One region of the Streptomyces sp. NPDC015144 genome, then DNA from elsewhere that is predicted to be linked to it. Evidence: riboswitches for the same ligand, from Rfam matches in the RefSeq annotation. Region 1 holds a riboswitch; each other region holds the start of a gene.
What was found. A riboswitch is a leader RNA that binds a small molecule or an ion and turns the genes downstream of it on or off. The one in region 1 is predicted to bind thiamine pyrophosphate.
Positions count from the first base shown of each region.

Region 2: it holds a riboswitch for thiamine pyrophosphate, as region 1 does, so the genes downstream of both, thiO (glycine oxidase ThiO) here and thiC (phosphomethylpyrimidine synthase ThiC) in region 1, are expected to answer to the same signal.
Region 3: it holds a riboswitch for thiamine pyrophosphate, as region 1 does, so the genes downstream of both, ACF08W_RS22575 (thiamine ABC transporter substrate binding subunit) here and thiC (phosphomethylpyrimidine synthase ThiC) in region 1, are expected to answer to the same signal.

Region 1 is NZ_JBIBUU010000009.1:239,929-243,869, reverse strand. It holds gene ACF08W_RS18220 (hypothetical protein) at 1-504, shown strand, start outside; gene thiC (phosphomethylpyrimidine synthase ThiC) at 673-2,448, opposite strand; TPP riboswitch at 2,441-2,574, opposite strand; gene ACF08W_RS18210 (YibE/F family protein) at 2,606-3,941, shown strand, end outside.
Region 2 is NZ_JBIBUU010000003.1:274,335-278,275, forward strand. It holds gene ACF08W_RS07885 (thiazole synthase) at 1-225, opposite strand, end outside; gene thiS (sulfur carrier protein ThiS) at 228-458, opposite strand; gene thiO (glycine oxidase ThiO) at 455-1,669, opposite strand; TPP riboswitch at 1,667-1,779, opposite strand; gene ACF08W_RS07900 (NAD(P)/FAD-dependent oxidoreductase) at 1,864-3,123, shown strand; gene ACF08W_RS07905 (Rv2175c family DNA-binding protein) at 3,186-3,551, shown strand; gene thiE (thiamine phosphate synthase) at 3,656-3,941, shown strand, end outside.
Region 3 is NZ_JBIBUU010000013.1:152,157-156,097, reverse strand. It holds gene ACF08W_RS22580 (ABC transporter permease) at 1-613, opposite strand, end outside; gene ACF08W_RS22575 (thiamine ABC transporter substrate binding subunit) at 709-1,818, opposite strand; TPP riboswitch at 1,892-2,008, opposite strand; gene rlmN (23S rRNA (adenine(2503)-C(2))-methyltransferase RlmN) at 2,108-3,214, opposite strand; gene ACF08W_RS22565 (GntR family transcriptional regulator) at 3,807-3,941, shown strand, end outside.

The DNA of each region.
Region 1 (3,941 bases):
GTCCTGGCGCCGGTCCTCGCCGGTACCGCCGCCCTCGTCCTCCTGCTGATCGGCTACCTGCTGCGGATGCTCGACGACCCGCCGCGGATCTCCTCCACCCTGATCACGGCGGGATGGTTCTTCGCGGTGCTGATGGCCGTCGCGATCGTGGTGGCCGCCATCGGGCTGATGGTCACCGCGCTGCGGGACGCGTCGGAGCCGCAGCCCGTCGAGGAGCTGGAGGAGGAGCTGCCGGAGGACGTGGCACGGGCCCGGGAGGCCTGGCGCCACGCCCTGCTGGAGCGCGGCATCCTGCCGTTCCTCCGGGACGCGCTCGCCGACCCGGAAGCCGGGCGCGCCCGGCGCACACCCCGGCGCTCGGCCAACCGCATCCCCAAGGTCGGCCACATCGCGCCGGGGTTCACCAGCCCCGACGACGTCTCGACGACGAGCCCCCGCCCGAGCTTCACCTCGCCGGACTTCACCAGCCCCGACTTCGGCGGCCCCGACCACGAGCGCGACTGATCGCCGGCCGGCGGGCGGCGGCCGGCGGGCAGGGATCACTCCGCGCGCTCTTCGGCCCGTCCGTCCCCGGGGCCCGCGCCGAGCCCCGCCACCGGACGGGGGAACTTCGGCGGCAACCCGTCGTGCTCCGGACGACAGCCGCCCGGAGCACGACGGCTCAGCGGGCGGTCAGTCGGCGATCGGCAGGTACACCCGGTTCCCGCTCGCCGCGAACTCCTTGGACTTCTCCGCCATGCCCGCCTCGATCTCCTCCGCCGTGCCTCCGTGCTCACGCCGGATGTCCTGGGAGATCTTCATCGAGCAGAACTTCGGCCCGCACATCGAGCAGAAGTGGGCCGTCTTCGCGGGCTCGGCCGGCAGCGTCTCGTCGTGGAACTCCCGTGCCGTGTCCGGGTCGAGGGCCAGGTTGAACTGGTCCTCCCAGCGGAATTCGAAACGGGCGTCCGAGAGCGCGTCGTCCCAGTCCTGCGCCCCCGGGTGCCCCTTGGCGAGATCCGCCGCGTGCGCCGCGATCTTGTACGTGATGACGCCGGTCTTCACGTCGTCCCGGTTCGGCAGGCCCAGGTGCTCCTTCGGCGTGACGTAGCAGAGCATCGCCGTCCCCCACCACGCGATCATCGCCGCGCCGATGCCCGAAGTGATGTGGTCGTACGCCGGCGCGATGTCGGTGGTCAGCGGGCCGAGCGTGTAGAACGGCGCCTCCTCGCAGATCTCCTGCTGGAGGTCGATGTTCTCCTTGATCTTGTGCATCGGGACATGGCCCGGCCCCTCGATCATGGTCTGAACGCCGAACCGCTTGGCCACCGCGTTCAGTTCGCCCAGCGTACGCAGCTCGGCGAACTGCGCCTCGTCGTTGGCGTCGGCGATGGATCCGGGCCGCAGGCCGTCGCCCAGCGAGTACGTCACGTCGTAGCTCGCGAGGATCTCGCAGAGCTCCTCGAAGTGCTCGTAGAGGAAGGACTCCTTGTGGTGCGCGAGGCACCAGGCCGCCATGATCGAGCCGCCGCGGGAGACGATGCCGGTCTTGCGGCGCGCGGTCAGCGGTACGTACGGGAGGCGTACGCCGGCGTGGACGGTCATGTAGTCGACGCCCTGCTCGGCCTGTTCGACAACCGTGTCCTTGTAGATCTCCCAGGTCAGCTCCTCCGCCCGACCGTCCACCTTTTCGAGTGCCTGGTAGAGCGGGACGGTACCGATCGGAACGGGTGAATTACGGAGAACCCACTCACGGGTGGTGTGAATGTTGCGCCCGGTGGACAGATCCATGACGGTATCGGCGCCCCAGCGCGTTGCCCAGGTCATCTTTTCCACCTCCTCCTCGATGGAGGAAGTCACCGCGGAGTTGCCGATGTTGGCATTGACCTTCACCAGGAACCGTTTGCCGATGATCATCGGCTCGGTCTCGGGGTGGTTGACGTTGGCCGGCAGTACGGCCCGGCCGGCCGCGATCTCCTCGCGCACCACCTCGGGTTCGACGTTCTCCCGGATGGCCGCGTACTCCATCTCCGGGGTGATCTCGCCCCGGCGGGCGTACGCGAGCTGGGTCACCGGGCGGCCCGTGCCGCTGCGGCGCGGCAGCCTCGGGCGTCCGGGGAAAACCGCGTCGAGGTTGCGCAGCCCACCACGCGGCGAGGTGTGCCTGAGCCCGTCGTCCTCGGGACGGGCCGGGCGGCCGGGGTACTCCTCGGTGTCGCCGCGGGCGGTGATCCAGTTCTCCCGCAGCGGTGCGAGTCCGCGACGGACCTCGGTGTCGACCGCGGGGTCGGTGTACGGACCCGACGTGTCGTACAGCGTCACGGCCTTGCCGTTGCTGAGGTGCACCTGGCGGACCGGCACCCGGAGGTCCGGGCGCGAGCCCTGGACGTATCCCTTGTGCCAGCCGATGGACTTCCCGGCCTCGACGCTCTGGTCCGAGGCAGGCGTGCGTGCGTCCGATGTGGTCATGAGACCTACTCCCTACGCCGGCATTACCCGGTAACAGGTTCGGCGGTCGGCGCAGCCTGTCCCGTACGGACGTACGGATGTCAGCGCCCTCTCAGCCCGGTGCTCCGAGCTCCCGCGTGTGCAAAGGTTCCTCCACGCTAGCGCCCCGTCCGGCGCGATGAACAGAGGGCCCGGCCGTTCTTGCGATGATCGGCCGGTGACCTCTCCCCACACGGACCACGAACCACAGGCCCGGTCTCAGGGCGTACCCCACGACAGAACGCACGGCCGAACGAACGACCAGCCGCCCGGATCCGCGTACGACCACTCCCACGGCCATTCTCACGGCCACGGCCCCGCGGCACCCGGTTCCCGGCATCTGCGGAAGGTCATCGCGGCCGTACTGATTCCGTTCGCCACCGCCGTTCTCGTCGGTCTGGTGGCGCTCTGGCCGGGCGGCACGCCGCCGCACGAGCGGACCGGCGTCGGCTTCGACCGGCAGACCCAGCAGGGAAAGGTGGTGACCGTCACCAAGGTGAACTGCAAGGACGTGAACGCTGTTCAGACGCCGCTCGACGGCTCCACCGCGCCGGACGCGGGGAAGGAGCGGGGGCTCTGCGAGAAGGCGACGATCGAGGTGACGACCGGCCGGGACAAGGGGCGGACCTTCACCGAGATCGTCCAGCCCGACTCACCGCGCAAACTGCGCGAGGGGCAGGGCGTGGTGACGGCGTACGCCCCCGACGCGCCCCACGAGCTCCAGTACTCCGTGACGGACGTGGCCCGGAAGTTCCCGATGACCCTGCTGGCCGGGGTCTTCGCGCTGGTCGTGGTCGCGGTGGGGCGCATGCGCGGGGTGATGGCGCTGATCGCGCTGGCCGTGTCGTTCGCCGTGCTGACCCTCTTCATCCTCCCGGCCATACTCCAGGGTTCGAATCCGCTGCTCGTCGCGGTGGTCGGGTCCAGTGCGATCATGCTGATCGCGCTCTACATGTGCCACGGCCCGACCGCCCGCACCTCGGTCGCGGTGGTCGGCACGCTGGTCTCGTTGCTGCTGATCGGGCTGCTCGGGTCGCTCTTCATCGGGTGGGCGAGCCTGAGCGGCAACACCGATGACGACACCGGTCTCATCCACGGCCTCTACCCGCACATCGACATGAGCGGGCTGCTGCTGGCCGGTGTCATCATCGGTTCGCTCGGCGTGCTCGACGACGTGACCGTCACCCAGACGTCGGCGGTCTGGGAACTCCACCAGGCGAACCCGACGTTGGGTGTGCGGGACCTCTACCGGGCAGGGATCAGGATCGGCCGCGACCACATCGCCTCGGTCGTCAACACGCTGGTGCTCGCCTACGCGGGCGCGGCCCTGCCGTTGCTGCTGCTGTTCACCGTCGCGCAGAGCAGCATGGGGACGGTGGCCAACAGCGAGCTGGTGGCGGAGGAGATCGTTCGGACGCTGGTCGGCTCGATCGGGCTGGTCGCCTCGGTTCCGGTGACGACGGCGCTCGCCGCAC
Region 2 (3,941 bases), on a different contig from region 1:
GCAGCCCGCCGTGTTCGGCAGCACCCGGATCGAGAGCCGCTCCAGGACGGAGAGCACCGAGCCCCCCACCGTCGGGTCGAGGCGGCGCATGGCGACCGTGGTCAGCTCGGTGCCGGAGGCGATCAGCGAGCGCTCCAGCACGTCGAGGCTGGGCGCCCCGCCCGTCCCCATGATCAGCCGGGAGCTTAGGACGGCGGAACCGAGGGCGAAGACGTCGTCGGACACGGTCAGCCCCCCTGGACCGCGGTCAGGACCTCGACCCGGTCGCCGTCGGCCAGCGCGGTCGCGCCCCACCGGCCTCGCGGGACGACGGTCTCGTTGACGGCGGCGGCCACCCCCGAGGACGCCGCCGTCAACGTGGCGACCAGGGCCTCCAGGGTGGTGCCCGGGGCAAGGGGCCGGGGCGCGCCGTTCACCGACACGGAGAGCGGCGCGGAAGGGTGTACGGGCTCGGTCATGCGGGCTGCTCCTGACGTACGGAGGAGGCTCCGGGAGCCGCGGCGGGGCTCCCGGAGGCGGCGGGCGGAAAGCGGCGCGGGGTGAAGGGGCGGGCCTGCTCGGGCGGCTCGCCGCCGGTGAGGAACTCGGCCATGACGTCCCCGGTGAGCGGGGTGAGCAGCACCCCGTTGCGGTGGTGGCCGGTGGCGAGGTGGAGGCCGGGCAGGGTGGTGGGGCCGAGCAGCGGGGCGTTGTCGGGGGAGCCGGGGCGCAGACCGGCCAGGGTCTCGGTGAGCGGCAGTTCGGTGATGCCGGGGACCAGTTCGTGGGCGTCCCGCAGCAGCTCGTAGACGCCGCCCGCGGTGACGGTGGTGTCCCAGCCCAGCTCCTCGCTGGTGGCGCCGACGACCAGCTCGCCGTTCTCGCGCGGTACGAGATAGACGTGGCTGCCCCGGACCACGGCCCGGACCGTCCGGCTCAGGAACGGCGCGTACCGGGCGGGCACGGTCAGCCGCAGCACCTGGCCCTTCACCGGCCGGACCGGCGGCACGGCCTCCTCGGGCACCCCCGGCAGTCGGCCGCTGAGGCTGCCCGCGGCCAGCACGACCTGGTCGGCCGCCGGCTCCGTACCCCCGGAGAGCACCGCCCCGGCGGCCCGGCCGCCCGTGACGGCCAGCCGCACCGCCCGTTCGCGGTGGAAGACCACCCCGGCCCGCTCGCAGGCGGTCAGCAGGGCGGCGGCCAGCCGGCGCGGATCGATCTGGTGGTCGCCGTCGACCCGCAGACCGCCCCGCACCCCCGGGGCCAGCATCGGCTCCAGCCGGCGGCACTCCCGGCCGGTGAGCCACTCCGACTCCAGCCCCGAACGCCGTTGCAGGGCGTGCAGGTCCCGCAGATGGGCGCGGTCGTCGGAGTCCAGCGCGACGGCCAGGGTGCCGCAGGCGCGGAAACCGGTCTCCCGCCCGCTCGCCTCCTCCAGCTCGGCCACGAAGGCCGGATACCGGGCGGCGGAGGCGAGGTTGAGGCCGAGCAGCAGCTCCTCGCCGTAGTGCAGCTCGGTGACGGCGGCCAGCATCCCGGCCGCCACCCGGGCGGCCCCGCCGCCCGGCTCGGGGTCGGCGACCGCGGTGCGCAGACCGCGCTGGGCGGCCCGCCAGGCGGTCACCAGACCGATGATCCCGCCCCCGATGACGAGGACGTCGTAACCGCTTCCGTTCCGAGGGGAACGCATGGGCTTCCAGCCCCTCCCTTCGCCGGCATGACCCGGATCAGGTTCGTACGGTCGGAGGCCGGCCAGCCTCCCTCTCAGCCCGGTGCGTCCGGGCTCCCGCGAGTGCTCTACGGGGGTCAGCCTAGACCCCGTCCCGGCCGGGGCCGAGAACCCGCCCCTTCCTGACTGATCATCAGATGCGTAAGGTGTCACGGGTGAGCGAGCAGCAGCAGTCAGAGCAGCCGGACGGGCGGACCGGGCGCCGCGTCGTGGTCGTCGGCGCGGGCATGGCCGGGGTGCAGACCGCGGTGGCCCTGCGGGAGCAGGGCTTCACCGGCCCGGTCGTGCTGATCGGAGCCGAGCCCCACCAGCCCTACGACCGGCCCCCGTTGTCCAAGGCGGTCCTGCTCGGCACGGCCGAGAGCTCCGCGTTCGACATCGACTTCGAGGCGCTGGACATCGAACTGCGCCTGGGCGTCGAGGTCACCGGAGTGCGGCCGGACGCGCACGAGCTGGACACCGGGGCGGGCGCCGTCCCCTACGACGTCCTGGTGATCGCCACCGGCGCCGAACCGGTCGTCCTGCCCGGCACCGAGGGCGTCTCCGGCGTCCACCTGCTGCGCACCCTGGACGACGCGGCCCGGCTGCGGCCGGTCCTCCACGAGCAGCACGACGTGGTGATCGTCGGCGCGGGGTGGATCGGCGCCGAGTTCGCCACCGCGGCCCGCGCCGCCGGCTGCGCGGTCACCGTCGTCGAGGCCGCCGACCGCCCGCTCGCCGGCGCGCTGCCCGCCGAGGTCGCCGCCCCGATGGCCGCCTGGTACGCGCACAGCGGCGCCGAACTCCTCACCGGCACCCGCGTCGACCGCGTCGAGCAGGGCCGGGTGGTCCTCGCCGACGGCCGGACGATCCCGGCCGGAGCCGTCGTCGTCGGCATCGGCGCCCGCCCGGCCACCGGCTGGCTGGCCGGCTCCGGCATCGCGCTCGGCCCCGACGGATCGGTCACCGCCGACGAGGCGCTGCGCACCTCGCTGCCCGATGTGTACGCGGTCGGCGACTGCGCCTCCTTCCCCTCCGCCCGCTACGGCGAGCGCCTGCTCGTCCACCACTGGGACAACGCCCTCCAGGGCCCGCGCACGGCCGCCGCCCACATCCTGGCCGCGGGGGCCTCGGACGACGCCCCCGCGCCGCCGGTCTACGACCCGGTGCCGTACTTCTGGTCCGAGCAGTTCGACCGCTTCGTCCAGTACGCGGGCCACCACGGGAGCGCCGACACCCTGCTGTGGCGCGGCGATCCGGCCGGCCCCGCCTGGTCGGTGTGCTGGCTGCGCGACGGCGTGCTGGTCGCGGTGCTCGCCGTGGGGCGCCCCCGCGACCTGGCGCAGGGCCGCAAGCTCATCGAGGCGGGAACGCGGCTGGATCCCGGGGCGGTGGCCGACCCCGCCGTACCGCTGAAGTCGGCGGCGCTGCGGTAGCGCGGCCCTGAAGGGCGGAGTCCGGGTGTCGGCTGTCGGTGCGGGATGGCAGGCTTGTCCCTGTGACCGAGATTGACGCGAAGACCGATGCTCTCGTACCCGCCTGGCTCCACCTGCCCGACATCGCCGACATGCTCGGTGTCGAGGTGACGCGCGTGCGCCAGCTGGTCAAGGAGGGCCAGCTGATCGCCGTGCGCCGCGGTGAGAACCGGACGCTCCAGGTGCCCGCCGCCTTCATCGACGGCGACAAGGTGGTCAAGGGCCTCGCCGGCACCCTGACGCTCCTGAAGGACGACGGCTACAACGACGAAGAGATGCTGGAGTGGCTCTTCACCCCCGACCCGACCCTGCCGGGCACCCCGGCCCAGGCACTGAGCGAGAATCGCGGTACGGAGGTGAAGCGCCGCGCCCAGGCGCTCGCCGTCTGACCGCGGGCCCCGCGTGAGCGGGTGAGGGGGCGGGCCCCGCGGCCCGCCCCCTCGCAGCCCGTCGGCGCCCGCTCCACCACGCACTCCCCGGGGGGAACCGCACCATGTCCACGGCCCGCGCGCAGCTGTCCGACGCCCGGCTCTACCTCTGCACGGACGCCCGGCGCCGCCAGGGCGACCTGCCCGAGTTCCTCGACGCCGTCCTCGCCGCCGGGGTGGACATCGTCCAGCTCCGCGACAAGGGCATGGAGGCGGCCGAGGAGCTCGACCACCTGGCCGTCCTCGCCGACGCCTGCCGCCGCCACGGCAAGCTCCTCGCGGTCAACGACCGCGCCGACGTCGCCCATGCGAGCGGCTCCGACGTGCTCCACCTGGGCCAGGGCGACCTGC
Region 3 (3,941 bases), on a different contig from region 1:
CGCCGAGGATCTGCACGACCCCGAAGGAGGTGAAGGTGAAGAGGAAGACCATCAGCGCGGCGGCGGCCACAGCGGGGGCCAGCGCGGGCAGGGTGACCCGGCGCCAGGCGGCGAACCGTCCGGCGCCCAGCACCCTGGCGGCCTCCTCCTGCCGGGGGTCGAGCTGGGCCCACAGCCCGCCGACCGTGCGGACGACCACCGCGTAGTTGAAGAAGACATGGGCGAGCAGGATCGCCCAGACGGTGGTGTCGAGCCGTACGCCCCAGAGTTCGTCGAGGAATCCGCCGCGCCCGAGCAGGGCCAGGAAGGCGGTCCCGACGACGACGGTCGGCAGCACGAACGGCACCGTGACGACCGCCCGCAGCAGTTGCTTGCCGGGGAAGTCGAAGCGGGCGAAGACATAGGCGCCGGGCAGCGCGATCAGCAGGGTCAGGGCGGTCGAGGCGAGCGCCTGCCAGCAGGTGAACCAGAGCACCTCGCGGATCTCCGGCCGGCCCAGCACCTCGCCGATCCGCCCGAACTGCCAGACACCGTCCGTCTTCAGCCCCCGGCCGACGATCGCGGCGACGGGGTAGGCGAAGAACAGCGCGAAGAACGCGACGGGCACGGCCATCAGACCGAACCGCGTCGCGCCCCGCCGCAGGGCCGGACCGCGGGCCGGGCGCACGGCTCCGCCGCCCGGTCCCGGCCCGCGTCCCGCGGTCCTCGTTACTTCACGACGAGCGAGGACCACGACTGGACCCACTGCTCACGGTTCTTGGCGATCAGTTCCGGGGCGACGGTCCCGGGCCGGTCCACCGTCGCGCCGAACTTCGTGAACAGCTCCGGCAGCTTCGCGTCCCCGGAGACCGGGTTCACGAACATGTTGAGCGGCATGTCCTCCTGGAACCTCTTGCTGATCAGGAAGTCCAGCAGGGCCTTGCCGCCCTTCTCGTTCGGCGCCCCGTCCAGCAGCCCGGCGAACTCGATCTGCCGGAAGCAGGCGCCGGTGACCACGCCGGTCGGGGCCTGGGCCGGCTGCGGCTTCGCGTACAACACCTCGACGGGCGGGCTGGAGGCGTACGAGACGACGAGCGGCCGGTCTGCCTTGGCCTTCTTGCCGCCCGCCGAACCGGAGAACTCCTCGTTGTACGCCTGCTCCCAGCCGTCGACGACCTTGACACCGTTGGCCTTGAGCTTCTTCCAGTAGTCCTGGTAGCCGTCCTCGCCGTAGGCCGCGACGGTGCCGAGCAGGAAGCCGAGGCCGGGCGACGAGGTCGCGGCGTTCTCGGTGACCAGCAGGTTCTTGTACGCGGGCTTCGCCAGGTCGTCGAAGCTGGCCGGCGGTGCCAGCTTCCTGTCGGCGAAGTACTTCTTGTCGTAGTTGACGCAGATGTCGCCGGTGTCGACCGGGGTGACCCGGTGCTCGGCGTCGAGCACGGTGTCCTTCGCGACCCGGTCGAGGCCCTTGGCCTCGTACGGGGTGAAGAGCCCGCTGTCGAGGGCGCGGGAGAGCAGGGTGTTGTCGACGCCGAAGAACACATCGCCCCGGGGCGAACCCTTGGTCAGGATCTCCTGGTTGAGCGCGACGCCCGCGTCCCCGCTCTTCAGTACCTTGACGGTGTAGCCGGTCTCCTTGGTGAACTCCGCCAGGACCTCCTTGGAGGCGTTGAAGGAGTCGTGGCTGACCAGCGTCACGGTCTTGGAGCCGGGGCCCTTGGTGCCGCCGGAGCCGGCGGACGTGTCGTCGGAGCCTCCGCATCCGGCGAGTGCGGTGACGCCGACCGCGGCGGCGAGGGCCGAGACCGCGAGCCGGCCGGTCCTGTGTGTGGTGCTCATTGTGGATTCCTCCTGGGTTTTGGCCAGGAAGAGACGCGGCCCCACCCGCGGAAAGCGGGCAGGGCGCAACAGCATGAGTTGATGACCGAACTTCCTACCCGGAATGACCCGGGCGAGGTTCAGAGGGTCTGCGGCCGACCTGTCCTCGGTGCCGCACTCTCAGCGCTGTGGCGCTCCCCTGTCGGAATATGAAGTTGATTTCGGGCACAGAGTACACGGGCCTCGACGGCCACCCCGGGGGGTGTCCGTTCCGGCCGTCCTCCACCGGACCGGACACCCCCCGGCGCACTCAGCGCTCGGACGCCGCCAGCTGCCCGCAGGCCCCGTCGATCTCCTGGCCCCGGGTGTCCCGCACGGTCACCGGCACGCCGTGGGCGGCGATCGCCTCGACGAAGGCCCGCTCGTCCTCGGGCCGCGAGGCGGTCCACTTGGAGCCGGGCGTGGGGTTCAGCGGAATCAGGTTGACGTGTACACGCTTGCCCTTGAGCAGCCGGCCCAGCCGGTCGCCGCGCCACGCCTGGTCGTTGATGTCCCGGATGAGCGCGTACTCGATGGAGATGCGACGGCCGGACTTCTCCGCGTACTCCCACGCGGCGTCCAGCACCTCGGCCACCTTCCAGCGGGTGTTCACCGGCACGAGGGTGTCGCGCAGTTCGTCGTCCGGCGCGTGCAGCGACACGGCGAGCCGGCACTTGAAGCCCTCGTCGGCGAAGCGGAGCATCGCCGGCACCAGGCCCACGGTGGAGACCGTGATCCCCCGCTGCGAGAGCCCCAGTCCGTCCGGCTCCGGGTCGGTCAGCCGACGGATCGCGCCGACCACCCGGTTGTAGTTGGCGAGCGGCTCGCCCATGCCCATGAAGACGATGTTGGAGAGCCGGGCCGGACCGCCGGGGACCTCCCCGTCCCGCAGCGCCCGCATGCCGTCGACGATCTGGTGGACGATCTCGGCGGTGGACAGATTGCGGTCGAGCCCGGCCTGCCCGGTCGCACAGAACGGGCAGTTCATCCCGCAGCCCGCCTGCGAGGAAATGCACATCGTCACGCGCTCGGGGTAGCGCATCAAAACGGACTCCACGAGCGTCCCGTCGTGGAGCTTCCAGAGCGTCTTGCGGGTGGTGTCGTCGTCGCAGCTGATGTGGCGGACCACCGACATCAGGTCGGGGAACATCGCCTCGGCGAGCTTCTCCCGCGAACCGGCGGGAATGTTGGTCCACCCGGCGGGGTCGTGCGTGTACCGCGCGAAGTAGTGCTGCGAGAGCTGCTGGGCGCGGAACGGCTTCTCGCCGATCGCGGCGACGGCCTCCCTGCGCTCGGCGGGCGTGAGGTCGGCGAGGTGCCGCGGCGGCTTCTTGGCTCCGCGGGGCGCGACGAAAGTGAGTTCTCCGGGCTTAGGCATGGTTCATCCAGTGTCGCAGACACGCCGTGGTCCTCCGGGCCGTCGCCCAGCTCAGGCCAGGCGACGGCTACGCGGAGCCGGTCGTCATTGGTCGTCACCGGTTGTCACTGGCAACCCTTCGACGGCCCACAGACGGCCCGGCGTCATGGCTCTACCACAGGTAAAAGCCCCAGGTGGGGAACCGCGCGCCCGCAAGGCATGCCACCATCGGTGCGCTTCCCAGCAGCTCTTACCGCTTCTTGCGGATGCTGCGCTTCTTCGCCTTGGCTTCTTTCTCCTTGCGCTGCGCGACCCCATAGGCGGACCAGGGCCCCTGATGCTTCGCGCAACGAGAGGTGCCTACTACTGCGAGATTTCGGCACGCCGTACCGGCATTGGTTCGAGCGCCGCACTTGGACTGTGATGCCATTGCCTGCCCTCCATGAATCTACGAGTTCTGGACCAGGGGCAGGCTTCCACTGAGTGCCGCGCCGGAGGAGGCGTATCCGCGAGGCACGGAAGCACGCTCGGGATCACCCGCGCTGCCCCTCCGACAGGCAGGCGAGGGCTGGTGTGCCAAGCTGTAATGACCACCCTAGGGAAGTGAGGAGTAATGGCGGAAAACGCCAGGGACATCGCCGACGTACTGCGTGAACGCATCCGCTCCGGCGATCTGGCTCCCGGCGTGCGACTGCCCGGCGAGCCCGCCCTAGTGAAGTCGTACGGAGTAGCCAAGGAGACAGCACGT